Regions from separate parts of the Kribbella sp. NPDC050241 genome, predicted to be linked through region 4. Evidence: riboswitches for the same ligand, from Rfam matches in the RefSeq annotation. Region 4 holds a riboswitch; each other region holds the start of a gene.
What was found. Region 4 has a riboswitch for ZMP and ZTP ahead of ACIBG5_RS07510 (bifunctional 5,10-methylenetetrahydrofolate dehydrogenase/5,10-methenyltetrahydrofolate cyclohydrolase). Riboswitches for the same ligand answer to the same signal wherever they lie in the genome.

Region 1: it holds a riboswitch for ZMP and ZTP, as region 4 does, so the genes downstream of both, folP (dihydropteroate synthase) here and ACIBG5_RS07510 (bifunctional 5,10-methylenetetrahydrofolate dehydrogenase/5,10-methenyltetrahydrofolate cyclohydrolase) in region 4, are expected to answer to the same signal.
Region 2: it holds a riboswitch for ZMP and ZTP, as region 4 does, so the genes downstream of both, ACIBG5_RS04665 (glycine hydroxymethyltransferase) here and ACIBG5_RS07510 (bifunctional 5,10-methylenetetrahydrofolate dehydrogenase/5,10-methenyltetrahydrofolate cyclohydrolase) in region 4, are expected to answer to the same signal.
Region 3: it holds a riboswitch for ZMP and ZTP, as region 4 does, so the genes downstream of both, ACIBG5_RS25555 (5-aminoimidazole-4-carboxamide ribonucleotide transformylase) here and ACIBG5_RS07510 (bifunctional 5,10-methylenetetrahydrofolate dehydrogenase/5,10-methenyltetrahydrofolate cyclohydrolase) in region 4, are expected to answer to the same signal.

The regions. Positions count from the first base shown of each region.
Region 1 covers NZ_JBITJE010000005.1:366,389-371,183, reverse strand. The annotation lists gene ACIBG5_RS25295 (S8 family serine peptidase) at 1-2,684, shown strand, start outside; gene ACIBG5_RS25290 (NUDIX hydrolase) at 2,742-3,134, opposite strand; gene folP (dihydropteroate synthase) at 3,113-3,934, opposite strand; ZMP/ZTP riboswitch at 3,978-4,067, opposite strand; gene ACIBG5_RS25280 (winged helix-turn-helix domain-containing protein) at 4,082-4,630, opposite strand.
Region 2 covers NZ_JBITJE010000001.1:1,003,658-1,008,452, forward strand. The annotation lists gene ACIBG5_RS04660 (MFS transporter) at 1-542, shown strand, start outside; gene ACIBG5_RS04665 (glycine hydroxymethyltransferase) at 596-2,044, opposite strand; ZMP/ZTP riboswitch at 2,073-2,154, opposite strand; gene ACIBG5_RS04670 (acyl-CoA dehydrogenase family protein) at 2,181-3,806, opposite strand; gene ACIBG5_RS04675 (YhjD/YihY/BrkB family envelope integrity protein) at 3,825-4,795, shown strand, end outside.
Region 3 covers NZ_JBITJE010000005.1:435,193-439,987, forward strand. The annotation lists gene ACIBG5_RS25550 (MMPL family transporter) at 1-888, shown strand, start outside; gene ACIBG5_RS25555 (5-aminoimidazole-4-carboxamide ribonucleotide transformylase) at 894-1,805, opposite strand; ZMP/ZTP riboswitch at 1,833-1,917, opposite strand; gene ACIBG5_RS25560 (hypothetical protein) at 1,956-2,945, shown strand; gene ilvD (dihydroxy-acid dehydratase) at 3,005-4,672, shown strand.
Region 4 covers NZ_JBITJE010000001.1:1,588,722-1,593,516, reverse strand. The annotation lists gene prcA (proteasome subunit alpha) at 1-652, shown strand, start outside; gene ACIBG5_RS07525 (NUDIX hydrolase) at 649-1,263, shown strand; partial or broken gene ACIBG5_RS07520 (beta-N-acetylglucosaminidase domain-containing protein) at 1,271-2,281, shown strand; gene ACIBG5_RS07515 (beta-N-acetylglucosaminidase domain-containing protein) at 2,448-3,053, shown strand; ZMP/ZTP riboswitch at 3,054-3,143, shown strand; gene ACIBG5_RS07510 (bifunctional 5,10-methylenetetrahydrofolate dehydrogenase/5,10-methenyltetrahydrofolate cyclohydrolase) at 3,174-4,016, shown strand; gene ACIBG5_RS07505 (phytanoyl-CoA dioxygenase family protein) at 4,039-4,795, opposite strand, start outside.

The DNA of each region.
Region 1 (4,795 bases), on a different contig from region 4:
CGCAGGTGAACGTCGGCGGCAGCATCACCGACGGCTCCGGCCACGGCTGGCCGCTGTACGCGAAGGTCAGCGTCGAAGGTCCGGGTGGCGTGTTCGACTACACCACCCCGAGCAACGGCCGCTTCAGCCTGATGGTTCCGGCCGGCGCGGCGTACTCGCTCAAGGTGGAGTCGAAGTTCCCGGGCTACCAGACGGTCAGCGAGCCGATCACGGTCGGCTCCGGCAACCTGACCAAGAACATCGCTGTCCCGGTCCGCACCGACGCCTGCACCACGGCGCCGGGCTACCGGTACGGCTCCGACGGCACCTACCAGACGTTCGACTCCGGCAGCACGCCGAGCGGCTGGTCCGTCGTCGACAACAAGGGCAACGGACAGGTCTGGCAGTTCAACGACCCGGGTGCCCGTGGCAACCTGGCCGGCGGTACCGGCGGTACCGCGATCATCGACAGCGACAAGTACGGTCCGAGCGGTTCGCAGGACACCTCGCTGGTCAGCCCGGTCGTGGACCTGACCGCGGTCACCGCCCCGGTGATCCGGTTCAACCAGGACCTCAACTGGCTCGGCGGCGAGAAGGCCGACGTGGACCTGTCGATCGACGGCGGTGCCACCTGGGCCAACGTGCTGACCCAGGCAGCCGACGTCCGTGGGCTCAAGGAGATCGCGATCCCGCAGGCGGCCGGCAAGTCCGCTGTGCAGGTCCGGTTCCACTACTACAACGCGCAGTACGAGTGGTGGTGGCAGCTCGACAACGTGCTGATCGGCAGCCAGGTCACCTGTGAGCCTGCTGGTGGCGGCATCGTCGTCGGCAACGTCAAGGACGCCAACACGAACGGTTTCGTGATCGGTGCGGTCGTCACCCGTGACGGCCACCCGGCCGAGACCGCGACCACCGTGGCGACGCCCGAGGACACCGGTCTGAACGACGGCTTCTACTGGCTGTACTCCTCGGAGTCCGGCGACCAGGGCTTCACCGCCAAGGCCGGCAACTACGTCACCGCGCAGCACACGGTGGGCGTCGAGGCCGACTGGGTCACCACAGCCGACTACTCACTGGCCGCGGGCCGGCTGAGCGTCACGCCGGGGAGCGTCTCGGGCAACCTGAAGCTGCCGTCGGGCAAGGTGACCAAGTCGTTCACCGTCACCAACACCGGCGGTGCCGGCGTCGACGTCAAGTTCGGCGAGCGGGACAACGGCTTCGTGCTGCAGAACGCGAACGGCTCCACCACCAGCAAGACGCAGGTGCTGACCGGCGCCGGCGCCCCGCTGCAGAGGCTGCAGGTGCCGACCTCGTTCGGCCAGGTGATGTCGGGCAAGACGGCCGTCAAGACCGCGGCCGCCAACCCGTTGGCCGCACCGTGGGCCGACATCGCCGACTACCCGGCGACCGTGATGGACAACCGGGTGGTCAACCTCGACGGCAAGATCTACTCGATTGCCGGTGGCAACGGTAGCGTCTCGTCCGCGAACAGCTATGTGTACGACCCGGCGACGATGGCGTGGACCGCCATCGCTCCGCTGCCGGCTGCTCGCAACGCCATCACCGTCGGCGTCGTGGGTGGCAAGATCATCGCCAGCTCCGGCTGGGCCGCCGCTGGTCCGGACCCGGCGACCTGGGCGTACGACCCGGCCGCCAACGCCTGGAGCGCGCTCGCCGCGAACCCGGCGCCCCGGGCCGCTGCAGGTCAGGCGGTCCTCGACGGCAAGCTGTACGCCGTCGGCGGCTGCACGACCTCGGCCTGTCTCCCGATGAGCAACACGGTGGTTCGCTACGACGCGGCCGCCAACAGCTGGGAGACGCTGGCGAACTACCCGAAGTCGGTCGCGTTCGCATCCTGCGGCGCCATCGACGGCAAGCTGTACTGCGCCGGCGGTAACGACGGCGTGAACTCGCTGAAGTCGGCCTACGTCTTCGACCCGGGTGCGAACTCGTGGACCGCGATCCCGGACGCTCCGGCCGACCACTGGGCGGCGTCGTACGCCGTCGCCAGCGGCAAGCTGCTGGTCGTCGGCGGTGTCCAGGCCGGTGCCGTCACCAACGCCGGGTTCGCCTATGACCCGGCGGCCGACAGCTGGTCCGCCCTGCCGAACTCCAACCTGCCGCGGTACCGCGGTGGCGCGGCTTGCGGCTTCTACAAGATCGGTGGCTCGTCCGGTGGCTTCACCGCCACGGTGGACAGCGAGGCCCTGCCGGGTCTCGAGGGCTGCTCGGAGTCGTCGGCGGACGTGAGCTGGATGTCCATCGACAAGACCGAGGCGCAGCTGGCTCCCGGCCAGTCGACCACCGTCAAGGTCACGCTCGACGCGAACGTCGACCAGCCCGGCACGTACAGCGGGCAGGTCACGATCGGCGAGAACACCCCCTACTCCGTTCCCGCGGTGGACGTGACGATGAACGTCACCCCGCCGACGACCTGGAGCAAGCTGCAGGGCACCGTCACGGGCGTCAGCTCGTCCGGGGCCAGCGCGCCGCTCCCGGGGGCGATCGTGGAGGTGGACTCGTGGGCGCAGTCCTACACCTTCATCACCGACAAGGACGGCAACTACGCCTACTGGCTGGACCGTCGCAACAACCCGCTCACGCTGATCGCCGCGAAGGACGGCTACAAGCCCCAGACCCGAACCGCCCGGCTCCTCGCCGGTGAACCGATCACCGAGGACTTCGCCCTGAAGTCCATCAAGTAGCAGTGACGTAGTCGGAGCCGGCCCCACTCGGATCTTCCGGGTGGGGCCGGTCCCTTTTCACAACCGCGGGAAGACCTCCCCGAAGAACTCCCGGTCGCCCGCGAAGATCGGCTGCAACGCGAGGAACTGTGCGGGAGTGACCCAGCGGGTCTCGCCCACCTCTCGCGGATCCGCCGTCACCTCGCCGGGTGATGCCGCCGCGGTCCACCAGTGGAGCAGGTAGTCGCCTCCGGCGGTGGTCGACTCCCAGACCTTGGCGAGTGGGGTGACTGCCAGGCCGACCTCCTCCCGGACCTCGCGGACGAGGGCTTGCTGCTGGCTCTCGCCGGGTTCGAGGGTCCCGCTGAGAGGCGCCCAGTATCCGGGCATGCGCGCCTCCGGGCCCCGGCGGATGACGAGTACTCGGTCGGCTTGTCGCAGTACGGCGACTATCGCTTCGTGCTGAGGCATTCGGCGCCATTCGTCAGAGTGGTGTGGACGATGAGTGCGGTGGAGAGGGCGGCCGGGTCGTGGGTACGGATGTAGTCCGCGCCCTGGGTGGTGGCGTGGAGCTCGGCGGCGAGGGTGCCGGGGCCGATGTCGGACAGCGCCGTGTTCGTGAGCGTGCGCAGGAAGGACTTGCGGGACGGGGAGACGAGGACGGGGAGGTTGTAGCGGCTCTTGAGGCGGCTGAGGTTGGCCAGGACGGTGAGCGACGGTTCCGGAGTACTGCCCAGGAAGTAGCCGAGGCCGGGGTCCAGGATCAGGCGGTCGCGGGTGATGCCGGCTGACTCGAGGGCGGTGACGCGGGCGTCGAAGAATCGCTCGATGGCCGGCCAGATCGTCTGTGGCTCGGTACGAACCCTGGTGGCCGGACCGAGGTGCTGGACCGAGTGCATCACCACCAGCCGGCAGGTCAGGGCGGCCAGTTCGTCGTACCGATGTGGGTCCGGGAAGCCTTGGATGTCGTTCAGGTACGTCGCTCCGTGCTCGGCGGCGTACCGCTGCGTCGCCGGATGGTAGGAGTCGACGGCCAGCGGTAGGTCGCCCAGCGCATCCAGCACTGGAGCCAGCCGGGCGATCTCCTGCTCGGGCGTCACCTTGGCGGCATCCGGGTGGCTGGACGCCGGGCCGAGTTCGATGATGTCGGCGCCACCGGAGTGCAACCGGCGCGCATGGGCGATCGCGTTGTCCGCCGCAAGGTAGCGACCGTCGTCGGAGAACGAGTCCTCGGTGATGTTGACGATGCCGACCAGCAACGGTCGATTCATGACCCGATTCATGACCCGATTCATGACATGGCCTCCCGGTCGATCCAGAAGCCCAGGCGCTCGGCGTACGTCATCCAGACGAGATCGCTCCCCGGTGGTTCGCCCACCTCATGCGCCAGTCACGACCCGGCGCAAACGCTACCTCAGTTACGCCGTCGGGAGCAGGTGGAAGCCGACGCCGCGGACCGCGTGGATGGTGACGGTGGCGCCGAGGTTGGCGAGCTTCTGGCGGAGCCGCTTCACCACGGAGTGGATGTGCGAGCCGTGGCCAAGGTGCTCGTTGCCCCAGACGGCGTGGTGCAGGTGCTGGTACGTCCAGACCCGGCCGGGCTCCTCCACCAGGCAGTGCAGGAAGTCGTGCTCGAGCCGGGTCAGGGGAACCTCGCGGTCCTTCCACCGCACCACCCGGCGATCGACGTCCAGGTACAGCTCCTCCTCCAGCACCGGCTCGGGTTCAGGGGTGGGCACTGCCATGATCTGGGCATGCTGCTCGGCAATGGGCAGCACGGTCGGGGTCAGCACGACCGGTCCGGCCGACGACGTCACCCCGGTCAGCGCGAGGAACGTACGAGCCTGCTCGGCACTCGATACCAGCAACAACGCGTCCGCCCCACCCAGCAACCGTGCGAGCTGCACCCGCTCGGCCGTGGACGTGGCCACACCGATGATCAACGACGAATCCGACGGCCTCTCCATGCGCGCCCCTCCCCTGTCGACCCCGACCCGCACTAAGTACGGTTTACGGCGGGAAGTAAGTCAAGGGATTCCCTGCGCGGGGGCCTGGCACAAATGCGAACTGTCCAAGACAGGACAGGACCACTGGACCCGGAGAACCGCCGGCCGGCCCAGGACGGTGGGCGC
Region 2 (4,795 bases), 590 kb from region 4:
GGCTGGTGGTGATGGCCGGGTTCCTGGTGATGGCCGCCGGGTTCCTGCTCGGAGCCTTCACCGATCTCGGCACCGGCTACGGCTACACCGCGATCTGGTTCGTGGTGGTCGGGTTCGGCCTCGGCTGTTCGATGCCGCAGGCAATGAACGCGGCGCTGGGTGTGCTCGACCCGGAGCGGGCCGGCACCGGATCCGCTCTACTGCAGGCGTTCCGGCAGGTTGGCGGCACCGTCGGTGTAGCTGTCCTCGGCACGGTGCTGAACTCGGTCTACCGGCACAACGTGGACACGACCGGACTGCCGGCACAGGCGGCTGACGCGGTCGAGAAGGGGCTGGGTGGCGGGCTCTCAGTCGCGACCAAGGTCGGGTCTGCGGACCTGCTCGGCGACGTACGCGACGCGTTCATGACCAGCCTCAACACGACCATGTGGGTCTCGGCCGGCATCGCGGTCGTGGGCGCCGTACTGGCCGCCGTACTGATGCCGAAGCAGGCCACCAAGGCCTCGCAGGAGGCGCTGATGGGGATCAAGCAGGACGCCTGACAGAGCAGCGCGGCGCCTGCTCCCGAGGGGAGAGCAGGCGCCGCGCGATGACGTCAGTTGAGCTCGAGGCCCGGGTACAGCGGGTGCTTGTCGAGCATCTCGGCCGAGGCGGCCTTGACCTTGTCGGCAACGCCGTCGGCCAGCACGTACTTCGCCTTGGACGGTGCACCGGCGGCCGTTGTCGTCGGCGTCGTCGAAGACAGCACGTCGACCATCAACTCGGCGACCCGGTCGAACTCGTCGGCCCCGAAGCCGCGCGTGGTCAGTGCCGGCGTACCGATCCGGACGCCTGAGGTGTACCAGGCGCCGTTCGGGTCGCGCGGTACGGCGTTCCGATTCGTCACGATCCCCGCGTCGAGCAGCGCCGACTCGGCCTGCCGCCCGGTGATCCCGTACGACGAGACGTCGAGCAGAGCCAGGTGGTTCTCGGTGCCATCGGTGACGAGCTTGACGCCACGCTTCATCAGGCCCTCCGCGAGCACGACCGCGTTGTCTGCGACGGCCTGCGCGTACTCCTGGAACGACGGCTGCCGGGCCTCCGCCAGCGCGACCGCCTTCGCCGCCATCGTCTGGCCGAGCGGACCACCCAGAACCATCGGGCAGCCGCGGTCGACGGCGTCGGCGTACTCCGGCTGGCACAGCACCATGCCGCCGCGCGGGCCGCGCAGCGACTTGTGCGTGGTCGTCGTGGTGACGTGCGCATGCGGGATCGGGTCGAAGTCGTCGGTGAAGACCTTGCCCGCGACCAGGCCGGCGAAGTGCGCCATGTCGACCATCAGCGTCGCGCCGACCTCGTCGGCGATCTCGCGCATCGTCGCGAAGTTCACCTTCCGCGGGTACGCCGAGTAGCCGGCGATCAGGATCAGCGGCTTGAACTCCCGCGCCTTGCGGGCGACCTCGTCGTAGTCGAGCAGCCCGGTCTCCGGATCGGTGCCGTAGGAGCTCTGGTGGAACATCTTGCCGGAGATGTTCGGCCGGAAGCCGTGGGTCAGGTGACCGCCGGCGTCCAGCGACATACCGAGCATCTTCTGGTCACCGAACGCCCGGCGGAGCTTGGACCAGTCCTCCTCGGACAGGTCGTTGACGTGCTTCGCGCCCGCCTCGGCCAGCGCCGGGGACTCGATCCGCTGGGCCAGGATCGCCCAGAAGGCGACCAGGTTCGCGTCGATGCCGGAGTGCGGCTGGACGTAGGCATGCGGGGCGTTGAACAGCGCCGTGGCGTGGTCGGCCGCGGCCTGCTCGACGGTGTCGATGTTCTGGCAGCCCGCGTAGAAACGGTGCCCGATGGTGCCCTCGGCGTACTTGTCCGAGAGCCAGTTGCCCATCGTCAGCAAGGTGGCGGGGGAGGCGTAGTTCTCGCTCGCGATCAGCTTCAGCGAGGAACGCTGGTCGGCCAGTTCGGCCTTGATCGCGCCGGCGACGGTGGGTTCCACCGCGGCGATCACCTGGAGCGCGTTGTTGTACGCGGCCGACGCGGCGGCGGCGTCGAAGGGTTGAGTCATCGTTGTCTCTCCTGCGGTTGCAGTGGGTCGTGGGCACCCAGGCGCACGGTGCCGACAGTCTTCGCTCCCCGGTGGTTCTCCACCTCAGCGCGCCAGTCGCGACGCGGCCACCCTATCGTGCTGCCGCGGCTCAGAGTCAGAGGCTGCGGTCGGTGATCAGGCCGAACGGCGTGGTCCGCGGGAGGGTGCCGAAGACGCCGCCCCAGTCGTTCGCCAGTCGGGACGCGACGAAGGCGTCCGCGACCGCGGGTGTGGAGTGCCGGACGAGCAGGGACGCCTGAAGGCAGAGCGCCATCCGCGCCGCCAACCGGCGGGCGCCCGCCTCGGCGCCCTCGACGTCAGCAAGCGCTTGCAGTACGTCGTTGACCGCGGTGTCCAGGCGTTCGTCCGCACCCCGCGCCGCGCCGACCTCCAGCAGCCAAGCCTCGAGCGACTCGGGCCGTCTGAGGGCTCGCAGTACGTCGAGTGCGTTCACGTTCCCCGACCCTTCCCAGATCGAGTTCAGCGGGGACTCCCGGAACAGCAGAGGCATCCCGGACTCCTCGACGAACCCGTTCCCGCCGAGACACTCCAGGGCCTCGGCGGCCATGAACGGCGTCCGCTTACTCACCCAGAACTTCGCCAGCGGCAGCCCGATCCGCCGGAACGCGGCCTCCTGCTCGTTGCCGTTGGTCGACGCATCAACCGCCGCCGCAAGCCGCATCGCGAGCGCTGTCGCAGCCTCACTCTCGAGCGCCAGGTCGGCCAGCACGTTCTGCATCGCGGGCTTGTCGGCGAGCAGATCACCGAACGCCGAACGATGGCGGGTGTGCCAGAGCGCCTCGACCAGCGCGCGCCGTTGGAGAGCGGCCGAGCCGAGGACGCAGTCCAGCCGGGTCGCGGCCACCATCTCGATGATCGTGCGGACCCCGGCGCCCTCGTCGCCGAGGCGGTAGCCGACCGTGCCGTGGAACTCGACCTCGCTGGACGCGTTCGACCGGTTCCCGAGCTTGTCCTTCAGCCGCTGCAGGGCAAACGCGTTCCGGTTGCCGTCGGCAAGCACGCGCGGGACGACGAAGCAGCTCAGTCCGTCCGGCGCCTGCGCCAGTACCAGGAAGACGTCGACCTGTGGCGCCGAGCAGAACCACTTGTGCCCGTTCAGCTGGTATTCACCGTCGTCACCGGCCGGCGTCGCGGTGGTCAGGTTCGCCCGGACGTCCGAGCCGCCCTGCTTCTCGGTCATCCCCATCCCCGCGAGGACGCCGCTCTTGGTGGCCGCAGGCAACCGGCGTACGTCGTACTGGCGCGAAGCCAGCTGCGGGACCCACTCCTTGGCGAGCCGTTCGTCCGCCCTGAGGGCGGGGACGGCGGCGTACGTCATCGAGATCGGGCAGCCGTGGCCGGGCTCGACCTGGGACCAGACGTAGAAGCCGGCCGCGCGGGTCAGGTGCGGGGAGGGCCGGTCGCTCGTCCACGGCGCGGCCTGCAGCCCGAAGCCGACGGCGCGCTCCATCAGCCAGTGCCAGGACGGGTGGAACTCGACCTCGTCGATCCGGTTCCCGTACCTGTCGTGCGTGCGCAGGACCGGTACGTTCTGGTTCGCGGGGAGTGCCTGAGCGAGGGCCTCTTCGGAGCCCGCGAGCTCGCCGATCCGGGTCAGCCCGGGATCGTCCGCGAGGTCGGCGTACGGACGCAGAGCGTCACCGAGGGCCGTGTCCCGGGTGAAGAAGTTCACCCCCTGGAGTGGGGGAGCCTGATTCGTTACCGCGAATGGGTCCGCCATGTCAGTACGGTAAGCGGTATGGCACGTTCAGGGGCAAGACCCGCGGGTGGGAGCTCCCTCTCATTGGCATGGGTCCGCAAAATCCCCGCGACGACCTGGAAGCTGCTCACCCAGACCATCGGTGTCTGTCTGCGCTACCGGGTCACCGGTCTCGCGGCGGAGGGGGCGTTCTTCGCGATCCTCTCGCTGCCGCCGCTGATTTTCGGGCTGGCCGGAAGTCTCGGTTACATCGCCGGCAAGTACTTCGAGGTCGAGACGATCGACGACATCAAGGCGCAGATCGTCGAACTGGCCGCCCGGGCGCTGACCGCCGACTCCGTCCAGGGTGTGATCGTGCCGACCCTGGACCAGGTCCTGAACGGCGGCCGGCCGGACGTCATCTCGATCGGTTTCGTGCTCGCGCTGTGGTCCGGCAGCCGCGCGCTGAACGTGTTCGTCGACACCATCACGATCATGTACGGGATGGGTGGCAAGCGCGGCATCGTCCGGACCCGGGCGCTGTCGTTCTCGCTGTACTGCGCCGCCCTCGTGATCGGCGTGATCGTCCTCCCGCTGGTGCTGGCCGGACCGGACGCCGTACAGGCTCTGCTGCCGCACCGCCTCGATTTCCTGAACCAGCTGTACTGGCCCGTCGTCACGATCCTGTCCGCGGGCTTCTTGAACACCCTGTACCACCTGTCGGTGCCGGTGCGGACGCCTTGGGTCTCCGATCTGCCCGGGTCGTTCCTGGCGCTCTCGATCTGGATCCTGGGCAGCTTCGTCCTGCGCTGGATCCTGCAGAGCACGGTCGGCGGTACGTCGATCTACGGTCCGCTGGCGGCACCGATCGCCGTACTGATGTGGCTCTACATGACCGCCATCGCGGTGCTGATCGGCGCGGCGCTGAACGCGGTCGTCGACCGGCTCTGGCCGCACAAGGTCCGCGTGACGGAGACGGCGAAGGAGACCGTGGACGAGGTCGAGCCGGTGATGAAGGCGGAGTCGGAGCC
Region 3 (4,795 bases), on a different contig from region 4:
ACCTTGCTGAACGGTCTCGCGTCGACGCTGCAGAAGACGTCCGGCGTGGCCGCCGTACAGCCGCCGAGCCTGAACAGCTCCGGTACGACGGCGATCATCAACGTCATCCCGACCACGTCGCCGTCCGCGGCGGAGACCGAGGACCTGGTCAACCGGATCCGGGACGACGTACTCGCGGGGCAGAAAGAGCCCACCTTCGTCGTCGGCACCACTGCCGGGTACGTCGACTTCACCGAGAAGGTGTCCGGGCGGATGCTGTGGCTGATCGGGGCTGTGGTGCTGCTGGCGTTCCTGCTGCTCACGGTCGCGTTCCGATCGCTCCTGATCGGGATCAAGGCCGCGATCCTCAACCTGCTGTCGGTCGGAGCGGCGTACGGCGTGATCGTCGCGGTGTTCCAGTGGGGTTGGGGATCCTCGTTGGTCGGGATCGACGAGAAGGTGCCGATCCCGTCGTTCGTGCCGATGCTGATGTTCGCGATCGTGTTCGGGTTGTCGATGGACTACGAAGTCTTCCTGCTGTCCCGGGTGCACGAGGCGTGGATCGCGACCAAGGACAGCCATCGCGCCGTGGCGATCGGGATCGGCGCGACGGCCCGGGTCATCACCACGGCGGCCGCGATCATGATCGTGGTCTTCCTCAGCTTCGTCCTCGACGACGACCCGACGGTCAAGATGCTCGCGGTCGGCATGGCAGTCGCCGTACTGATCGACGCCAGCATCGTCCGGATGGTCCTGGTGCCGTCCGTCATGACGCTCCTCGGCGACCGCGCCTGGTGGCTCCCACGCTGGCTCGACCGCATCGTCCCCGACATCCAACTGGAAGGCGGCCCACCGGCCCCACCCCCACCAACCCCCCAAGAAACCCCCAAGGTCGAACCCGTCGCCTGACCTCCTCAATGGCGGAAGAGGCGTACGCCGGTTCGTGACAGCGTGATTCCGCGGGCAGCGCACGCCTCGGCGACCTCGTCGGAGCGGATCGAGCCGCCGGGTTCGGCGATGTGGGCTACGCCGTGGCGGTGGGCTTCGTCGATGTTGTCGACGAAGGGGATGGCGCCGTCGGAGACCATCGCGACGCCGGTCAGCGGCTCTGACGAGCGGCGGGACCACCACTCGTCTGCTTTCTCGCCGGCCAGGCGGACGCAGTCGACTCGTGACTGCTGGCCGGCGCCGATGCCGATCGTCGTACCGTCCTTCACCATCGCGACCGTGTTCGACTGCGTGTACCGCGCCACGATCATCCCGAGCAACAAGTCCCGGGCCGCTGCATCCGGCACGCCCGGATCCAGCAGCTCACGAGTCAACGGCAGGTCGTCCCGCTGCTGCGTCAGCCGTAGCCCGTACACCTCGCGCACCTCGTGCTCCGGAGGCTCGAAGGACGCATCGGCTTCGAGGACGAGAAAGGTCCCGCGCTTCTTCCCGGCCAACACTCCGACGACGCCTTCGTCGTACCCAGGCGCAATGATCCCGTCGCTCACGACCCGCTTGAGCACACCCGCAAGCTCGGCATCGACCGGATGCGAGACCGCAACGAAATCGCCGTACGACGACTTCGGATCGGCATCACGGGCGCGCACATACGCGGCACTCACCGAATCCGCCAGCGCAGCACCGGCAGGGGAGACGTGCTTGTACGACGCCGCCGCGACCACCCCGAACGCCCCAGCCGCCTCCCGTACGAGCTGCCAACCGGTGAGCGCATCCAAGACATTGATGTACGACGGACTCCCGCTGACGACTGTGAACGGCGCCCGACCGGACACCGGGGTCATCGTGGCGGACTGGTGTGGGTTCATTCCATAACGCATCCAGCGACCTCCGAGATCGAAACACATCGGAGGCGCCCAGGCGGACGACGCCTTGCTTACCGGCCGACCGCTCCCCGGTGGTACTCCACCCTCGCCAGTCGCGATCGTTCGGCAGTCTATTCGAGCAACCCGCACACGTACGATCCGAGCATGGGGATCTTCTCTCGCAAGGCGGTGGATGTCTCCAGGCTTCGGCTTGATCAGGCGTGGGCCGATCCCGAGCTCGATCGAGCGTACGCCGCTGTGCGTGCGGGGGATCTGTCGACGGGGATGGCGTTGCTGAAGGCGACGCCGGTGAATACCGGGCTGCGGTCGGTGCGAGTGGTGGGGCTGGGGCAGGCGGCGGTCGGGCACAGCGAGCAGTTGGAATTGCGGCTGGAGGCGTTGCCCGGGGATCCGGATCTGCTGCTGTGGCTTGGGCAGACGTTGGTGTTCGAGGCCTGGGAAGTGCGGAGCGGGAGTCTCGCGAAGTACGTCTCCGAGCAGCAGTTCGCGTCCTTCCACGACGTCCTCGGGACCGCGGGCGCAGTACTGAATCATGCGATCGATGCGGCGCCCGACGATGCGGCCCCGTGGGAGGTGCTGCAGTGGGTGACGGTTGGACTGCAGTCGTCGATGGAGGTGAAGGACAAGGTCTTTCGGTCCGCGGTGGAGCGGCATCCCGACAGCTACGCCGCGCACAGCGGACGGGTGCAGGTGCTGGCCCCGAAGTGGTCGGGCCTGGAGCTCGCCGAGCTCGTGCACTTCGGTCATCAGGTGGTGGCGAACGCACAGCCGGGTAGCGCCCTGAGTGCCGTCGCCGCACAGGTGATCAACGAGGTGTGGGTCGACGTACTCGGCGACAGCGAGCTCTCCCGGCTGCAGCGCGGCGCCCGCCTGACGCACGAGGTCTCGAACCGGCGGGAGGAACTGCTGGCCGCGCGGGACAAATGGTGGACCCCCGGACGCGAGCAACAGCCGGAGGACATCTCCGCCCACGGTGCGATGTCGTTCGCATTGAAGGCAGTCGGTGCGAAGGCAGCGGCAATGGAGCACGCCGCCCTGACCACAGGCCGGATCGAGAGCCTGCCCTGGGGCTACACCAACGCCCCCGACGCCCTCACCGCCTTCGCCACCGCGGTGGCACACCAGATGTCCTGAGACCCGGCGCGGTCGGACGAGGGCAGCGTTGTTGATTTACGAGGAATAGAGTGACCGGCATGGTCGATGTGAAGCCACGGAGCCGGACGGTGACCGACGGGCTGGAGGCGACCGCATCGCGCGGGATGCTTCGCGCGGTCGGGATGGGTGACGACGACTGGGCCAAGCCACAGGTCGGAGTCGCGTCGAGCTGGAATGAGATCACCCCGTGCAACCTGTCCCTGGACCGGCTCGCGAAGGCGGTCAAGGAGGGCGTGCACGCGGCCGGCGGCTATCCGCTGGAGTTCGGCACGATCAGCGTGTCCGACGGCATCTCGATGGGCCACGTCGGCATGCACTACTCGCTCGTCAGCCGCGAGATCATCGCCGACTCGGTCGAGACCGTGATGGAGGCCGAGCGGCTGGACGGCTCGGTGCTGTTGGCCGGCTGCGACAAGTCGCTGCCCGGCATGCTGATGGCCGCGGCCCGGCTCGACCTGGCCTCGGTCTTCCTGTACGCCGGTTCGATCATGCCCGGCAGGCTCGGCGACAAGGACGTCACGATCATCGACGCGTTCGAGGCGGTCGGTGCCTGCCTGCGTGGCCTGATCACGCAGGACGAGGTGGACGCGGTCGAGCGCGCTATCTGCCCGGGCGAAGGCGCCTGTGGCGGCATGTACACCGCGAACACCATGGCCGCCTCCGCCGAAGCGCTCGGTATGTCGCTCCCCGGCTCGGCCGCACCGCCCGCGGTCGACCGACGTCGCGACGGCTACGCGCGTAAGTCCGGCGAAGCCGTGGTCGGCCTTCTGCAGAAGGGGATCACGGCCCGCCAGATCCTCACCAAGGAAGCGTTCGAGAACGCGATCGCCGTCGTGATGGCGCTCGGCGGCTCCACGAACGCCGTACTGCATCTGCTCGCGATCGCGCGCGAGGCCGACGTCGACCTGACCCTGGCGGACTTCAACCGGATCGGCGACCGGGTCCCGCATCTCGGCGACCTCAAGCCGTTCGGGCGCTACGTGATGACCGACGTGGACCGCGTCGGCGGCATCCCGGTCGTCATGCGTTCGCTCCTCGATGCCGGCCTGCTGCACGGCGACTGCCTCACCGTTACCGGCAAGACGATGGCTGAGAACCTCGCCGACATCGCCCCGCCGGACGTCGACGGCACGATCATCCGCGCGCTGGACAAGCCGATCCACGGCACCGGCGGCATCACGATCCTGCACGGCTCGCTCGCGCCCGAGGGCGCGGTGGTGAAAAGCGCCGGCTTCGACTCCGACGTCTTCGAAGGTACGGCGCGAGTCTTCGACGGGGAGCGCCCGGCCATGGACGCGGTCGCCGGACTCAACCCCGGCGACGTCGTGGTGATCCGCTACGAAGGCCCGAAGGGTGGCCCTGGGATGCGCGAGATGCTCGCGGTCACCGGTGCGATCAAGGGCGCGGGTCTCGGCAAAGAGGTCCTGCTGCTCACCGACGGCCGTTTCTCCGGCGGTACGACGGGGCTCTGCGTGGGCCATGTCGCGCCGGAGGCCGTCGACGGCGGCCCGATCGCGTTCGTCCGTGACGGCGACCGGATCACCCTCGACGTCAAGAACCGCACGCTCGACCTGCACATCAGCCCGGAGGAACTCGAACGCCGCAAGGTTGGCTGGACCCCGAAGACCCCGGCGATCACCAAGGGCGTGCTCGGCAAGTACACCCGCCTGGTCCGCTCCGCGTCCGAAGGGGCTGTCTGCATCTAAGACAGTCATCTCACGATATGAGAGAACGCCGAGCCGAACTTGACCCGATCGCATTCCGTCGGCGACTGTTGCCTACATGCGATCGATTCTCCTCGTACTTGTGCGGCGCGCCGACTGACGCGA
Region 4 (4,795 bases):
CGAGTTCGAGAACCTGCGGATCGCCGGCGTCCGGCTGGCCGACATGCGTGGGTACTCCTACGACCGGCGCGACGTGACCGGCCGGGCGCTCGCCAACGCCTACGCGCAGACGCTGGGCGCGATCTTCTCCTCCGGCGGTGAGAAGCCGCTCGAGGTGGAGATCCTGGTCGCCGAGGTCGGTGCCAGCGCCGCCGACGACCAGGTCTACCGGCTCACCTACGACGGCTCGATCGCGGACGTCCGCGGGTACGCCGTGATGGGCGGGCCGGCCGAGCAGGTCGCGGAGTACGTCGGCGAGCACTTCCAGGAGGGCATCTCGCTGGCCGGGGCGCTCCGGCTGGCTGTGGATGCGCTCGGCCACGACGGCACCGAGGTCCGGCAGCTGACGTCGGACCAGATCGAGGTCGCGGTTCTGGACCGGACCCGGACCCAGGTCCGGAAGTTCAAGCGGATCTCCGTGGAGACGCTGGAGCGCATCCTGTCCGAGTCCCGCCCGGCCGAGGACGCGAAGCCCGCGGCCGACGGCAAGGCGAGCGAGGACACCCCGGCCGCGGAGGACAGCACAGCATCCTCCTCGTCCGACGACGCCCCGCCGGCGGACGACGTACCCATTGCTCCACCGGAGGAGCCGGACGACGACCGGCCGCTGTGAGCGAGCCGGAATGGCGTTCAGCCGCCGCGGACTCCGCGGCGGCTGAACTGTCTCGGCCCGGTGACCCGACGGCCTGGGAATTGGTGGGTGAGGAGCTGGGCTTCCACCGGTTCCTGACGGTGAAGTTGCGGCGGTACCGGCTGCCGGACGGGCGTGAGGTCGAGTGGGACGTGTTCGGCCCGAAGTCCGACGCTGGGATCAGCGCCGGTGTCACGGTGCTGCCGTTGACGCCGGAGGGACGGATCGTGACGATCCGGATGTTCCGGGCCGGACCCGACCGGATCGTGACGAACCTGCCAGGTGGGCTGGTCGAGCCGGGGGAGGACCCGGCGCTGGCCGGTGCGCGGGAGCTCGAGGAAGAGACCGGGTACACCTGCGAGACGCTCGACCTGGTCGGCTGGCAGTGGTCCTCGGCGTCGTCGACGTACCGGAAGTACATCGCGATCGCGCGCGGCTGCCGGCCGGACGGCAAGCAGTCACTGGACGAGACCGAGGACTGTGTGCCGGTCGAGCTCACTGTCGATGCGTTCCGTGCCGAGCTGCGCACACCAGGCGCGATGACCGGAGTCGACGCGGCCTATCTAGCGCTGGATCACGCCGGACTGCTGTAGTAGGGCAATGACGCCTGAGCCTCAGCAGACCACCCACCGCGACGACGGCTTCGACCTCGGCGACACCGTCGGGCTGGTACACGGCCCGACGACCGATGCGGACGCCGAGCGCGTCGTCCGCGAGACCCTGGCACGGGCCGGCGTACGGACGATCACCGACGGCGAGTCTGCTGTCACTGTGCGGCTCGGAGGCACGAACGCGGCTGCCGACGGGTTGCCGCTCGAGGGGTACGTCGTTGCCGTCGGCGACGACCAGGTCGTCCTGGACGGTGTCGATCAGCGCGGCACCTTCTACGCCGCGCAGACCTTCGCACAGCTTGTCCAGGGCAACCATGTGGAGGGCGTCGAGATCCGCGACTGGCCGACGATGCGGTACCGCGGCTCGATCGAAGGCTTCTACGGTACGCCGTGGTCGCACGCGGACCGGCTCGACCATCTGGACTACCTCGGCACGCACCGGATGAACACCTACGAGTACGCGCCCAAGGACGACCCGTACCACCGCGAGCAGTGGCGCGACCCGTACCCGGCCGACAAGCTGGCCGAGCGTGCGGTGCGGAACAAGGTCGACTTCACCTTCGCGCTGTCACCCGGCCTGTCGATCCGCTACACCGACGACAGCGACTTCCAGGCGCTGATCGCCAAGTTCGAGGCCCTGTACGCGCTGGGTGCGCGCGCGTTCAATGTGGCCCTGGACGACATCGAGTACGAGAAGTGGCACAGCGCCGAGGACGAGGAGAAGTACGGCGCCGGCGGTGGCGGAGCCGGGCGCGCACAGAGCGAGTTGCTGAACCGGATCCAGCGCGAGTGGGTCGCGACCAAGCCGGACCTCGCCCCCCTGCAGATGGTCCCGACCGAGTATTACAACGTCGACGAGACGCCGTACAAGCAGGCGCTGCGGGAGCAGCTGGACAGCGCGGTGGTCGTGCACTGGACCGGTATCGGCGTCGTACCGGAGACGATCACGAGCGCACAAGCGGCCGAGGCGAAGGCCGTGTTCGGGCACGACATCCTCATCTGGGACAACTACCCGGTCAACGACTACGCGGCCGCCCGGATCCTGCTCGCGGCGGAGGTCGACCCGGAGACGGTTGTTGAGAATGACCCTTTGCAGTCCGTTGCCGGCCTACAGCGGTCGCGAGCCTGGTCTGGCCGACCAGGTCGTCGGCGTGATCTCGAACCCGATGAACCAGGCCGGGGCCAGCAAGATCGCGCTCTACTCGTTCGCCGAGTTCGGCTGGAACCCGGCGACGTACGACGAGCAGGCCTCGTGGCACCGCGCGCTCGCCGAGCGGGCCGGGGGAGACGCCGAGACGATCGCTGCGCTGGAGGTCTTCGCCGACCTCACCACCTATGACGGCCGGCTGCACCTGGTGAACGCGCCGGTCCTCGCCGCGCAGACCGCCGCGTTCTGGAAGACCTGGAAGACGGGCGACCTGGCCGGGGCCATCGCGCAGCTCGAGCCGTACCTCGAGGCGATCGAGAACGCTCCGGCCCGGATCCGCGCCGGGGTGTCCGACCCGTCGTTCGCCGACGAGGCCGGAGCCTGGCTCGATGCGACCTTCCTCTGGGCGCAAGCACTCCGCGAGTCCCTCCGGCACCTCGAAGCAGTGGCCGAAGGCAACAGCTCGGACGCCGCCACGACCCGGGACCAGATCGACCACCTGGTCACCCAGGCCAAGACGATCCGCGACACCCGCCTGCCACACTCCAAGACCCATCCCCAACTCGGTGACCCTGTCATCGAGACCTTCCTGACCGAGGCGACGGAGGGTGGCCGGGTATCCTGAGCGGTGGACCGCGACTGGCGCTGAGGTGGACGACCACCGGGGAACGGTCCGCCGGAGGATCCGGCCGAGCCGCGCGCCTGGGCACTTGACCTGTTGTCGACGCCCAAGGGAGCGCGCGCTATGACTGCCACTTTGATGACCGGTACCGACGTTGCCGCCGAGATCGTGGCGAAGACGGCCGACCGGGCCCGTGCACTGCAGGAGCGGACCGGGGTCCAGCCGTGCCTGGCCACCGTGCTGGTCGGTGACGATCCCGCGTCGGCGACGTACGTGCGGATGAAGCAGAACCGGTCGAAGAAGGCCGGCATCGGGTCGCGGAGCGTGGTACTGCCCGCGGAGACGACGACCGAGGAGCTGGTCGCTGAGCTGACCAAGCTGTCCCAGGACGCGGCGGTGCACGGGATCCTGCTGCAGCACCCGGTGCCTGCGCAGATCGATGAGCGGGCCGCGTTCGAGGCGATCGACCCGGCCAAGGACGTCGACGGCGTGACCACGCGGTCGTTCGGTGCGATGGCGTTCGGTGAACCAGGCTTCCGGTCCGCGACGCCCGGCGGGATCATGCGCCTGCTCGAGGCGTACGACGTGCCGATCGCCGGGGCGCACGCGGTCGTGATCGGCCGCAGCCCGATTCTCGGCAAGCCGGCCGGGATGTTGCTGCTGGCATCGAACGCGACCGTCACCTACACGCACTCCCGAACCACCGACCTGCCCGCGATCGTCCGGACCGCGGACATCGTGGTGGCCGCGGTCGGCCGGCCGAACTTCGTCCAGGGCGACTGGCTCAAGCCCGGCGCGGTCGTCGTCGACGCCGGCTACAACGAGGGCAACGTCGGGGACGTCGACTTCGCCGCCGCGGCCGAGGTCGCGAGCCTGATCACACCGGTCCCCGGCGGGGTCGGTCCGATGACGATCGCCCTGCTCCTGGAGCAGGCCGTCGACGCCGCCGAGGCGCAGACCCGCTAGGGCACGGCTCTAGCGACGTGTCCTAGCGGTCGCAGCCGCCGTCCTTGTCGGCGCGGGAATGCGGGCGCGCGATGTCGTCGATGCCCTTGTAGGCGTACGGGTCGGTCCCGGCTACCATCACGATGTCGCGGTAGTCGTGCTTGCCGACATGGACGCCGGCCGGCACGGAATGCCACGGGAGCAGCGACTCCGCGCTCATGTAGTGGTTGGCGAGGGCCCGGCGGAGTCCGCGCCGCGTGGTGTTCGGCAGTGATCGGTGCAGCAGGTAGCCGTTGAAGATCACCGCCGAACCCGCCGGCACCTCGACCGGTACTGCGTCGTCGTCGGTGTAGGGGAAGTCGAACAACTCCACCGTGCAGTCGAAGCGGAGATCGTCCTGCTCCCGATCGGGATAGATGACACCGCGCCGGTGCGAGCCCGGAAGCACCCACAGGCAGCCGTTCTCCACGGTGGCGTCGTCGAGCGCGATCCACACCGCGGTCAGCGAGCGGTCCCTGGTCGGGATGAAGAACTCGTCCTGGTGCCAGGCCTGGCCCGGCTTGCCCTCGGACTTGATGAACAGCATCGACTGCATCGCCTTCACGTTCGGCCCGATCAGCGCGGTCAGTGCGGTCACCACGCGCGGTGCGCGCAACGCGGCCAGCGCCACGTCGGACACCTTGTGGGGCTGGTGAATGCACAGGTACTTGCGCACGACGTCCTCGCCCGGCTCCGTGCTCGGGCTGCCTTCGACGGCTCCGAGGTCACCGCGGCACAGGTGCTCGGCCGCTGTGTGGAGC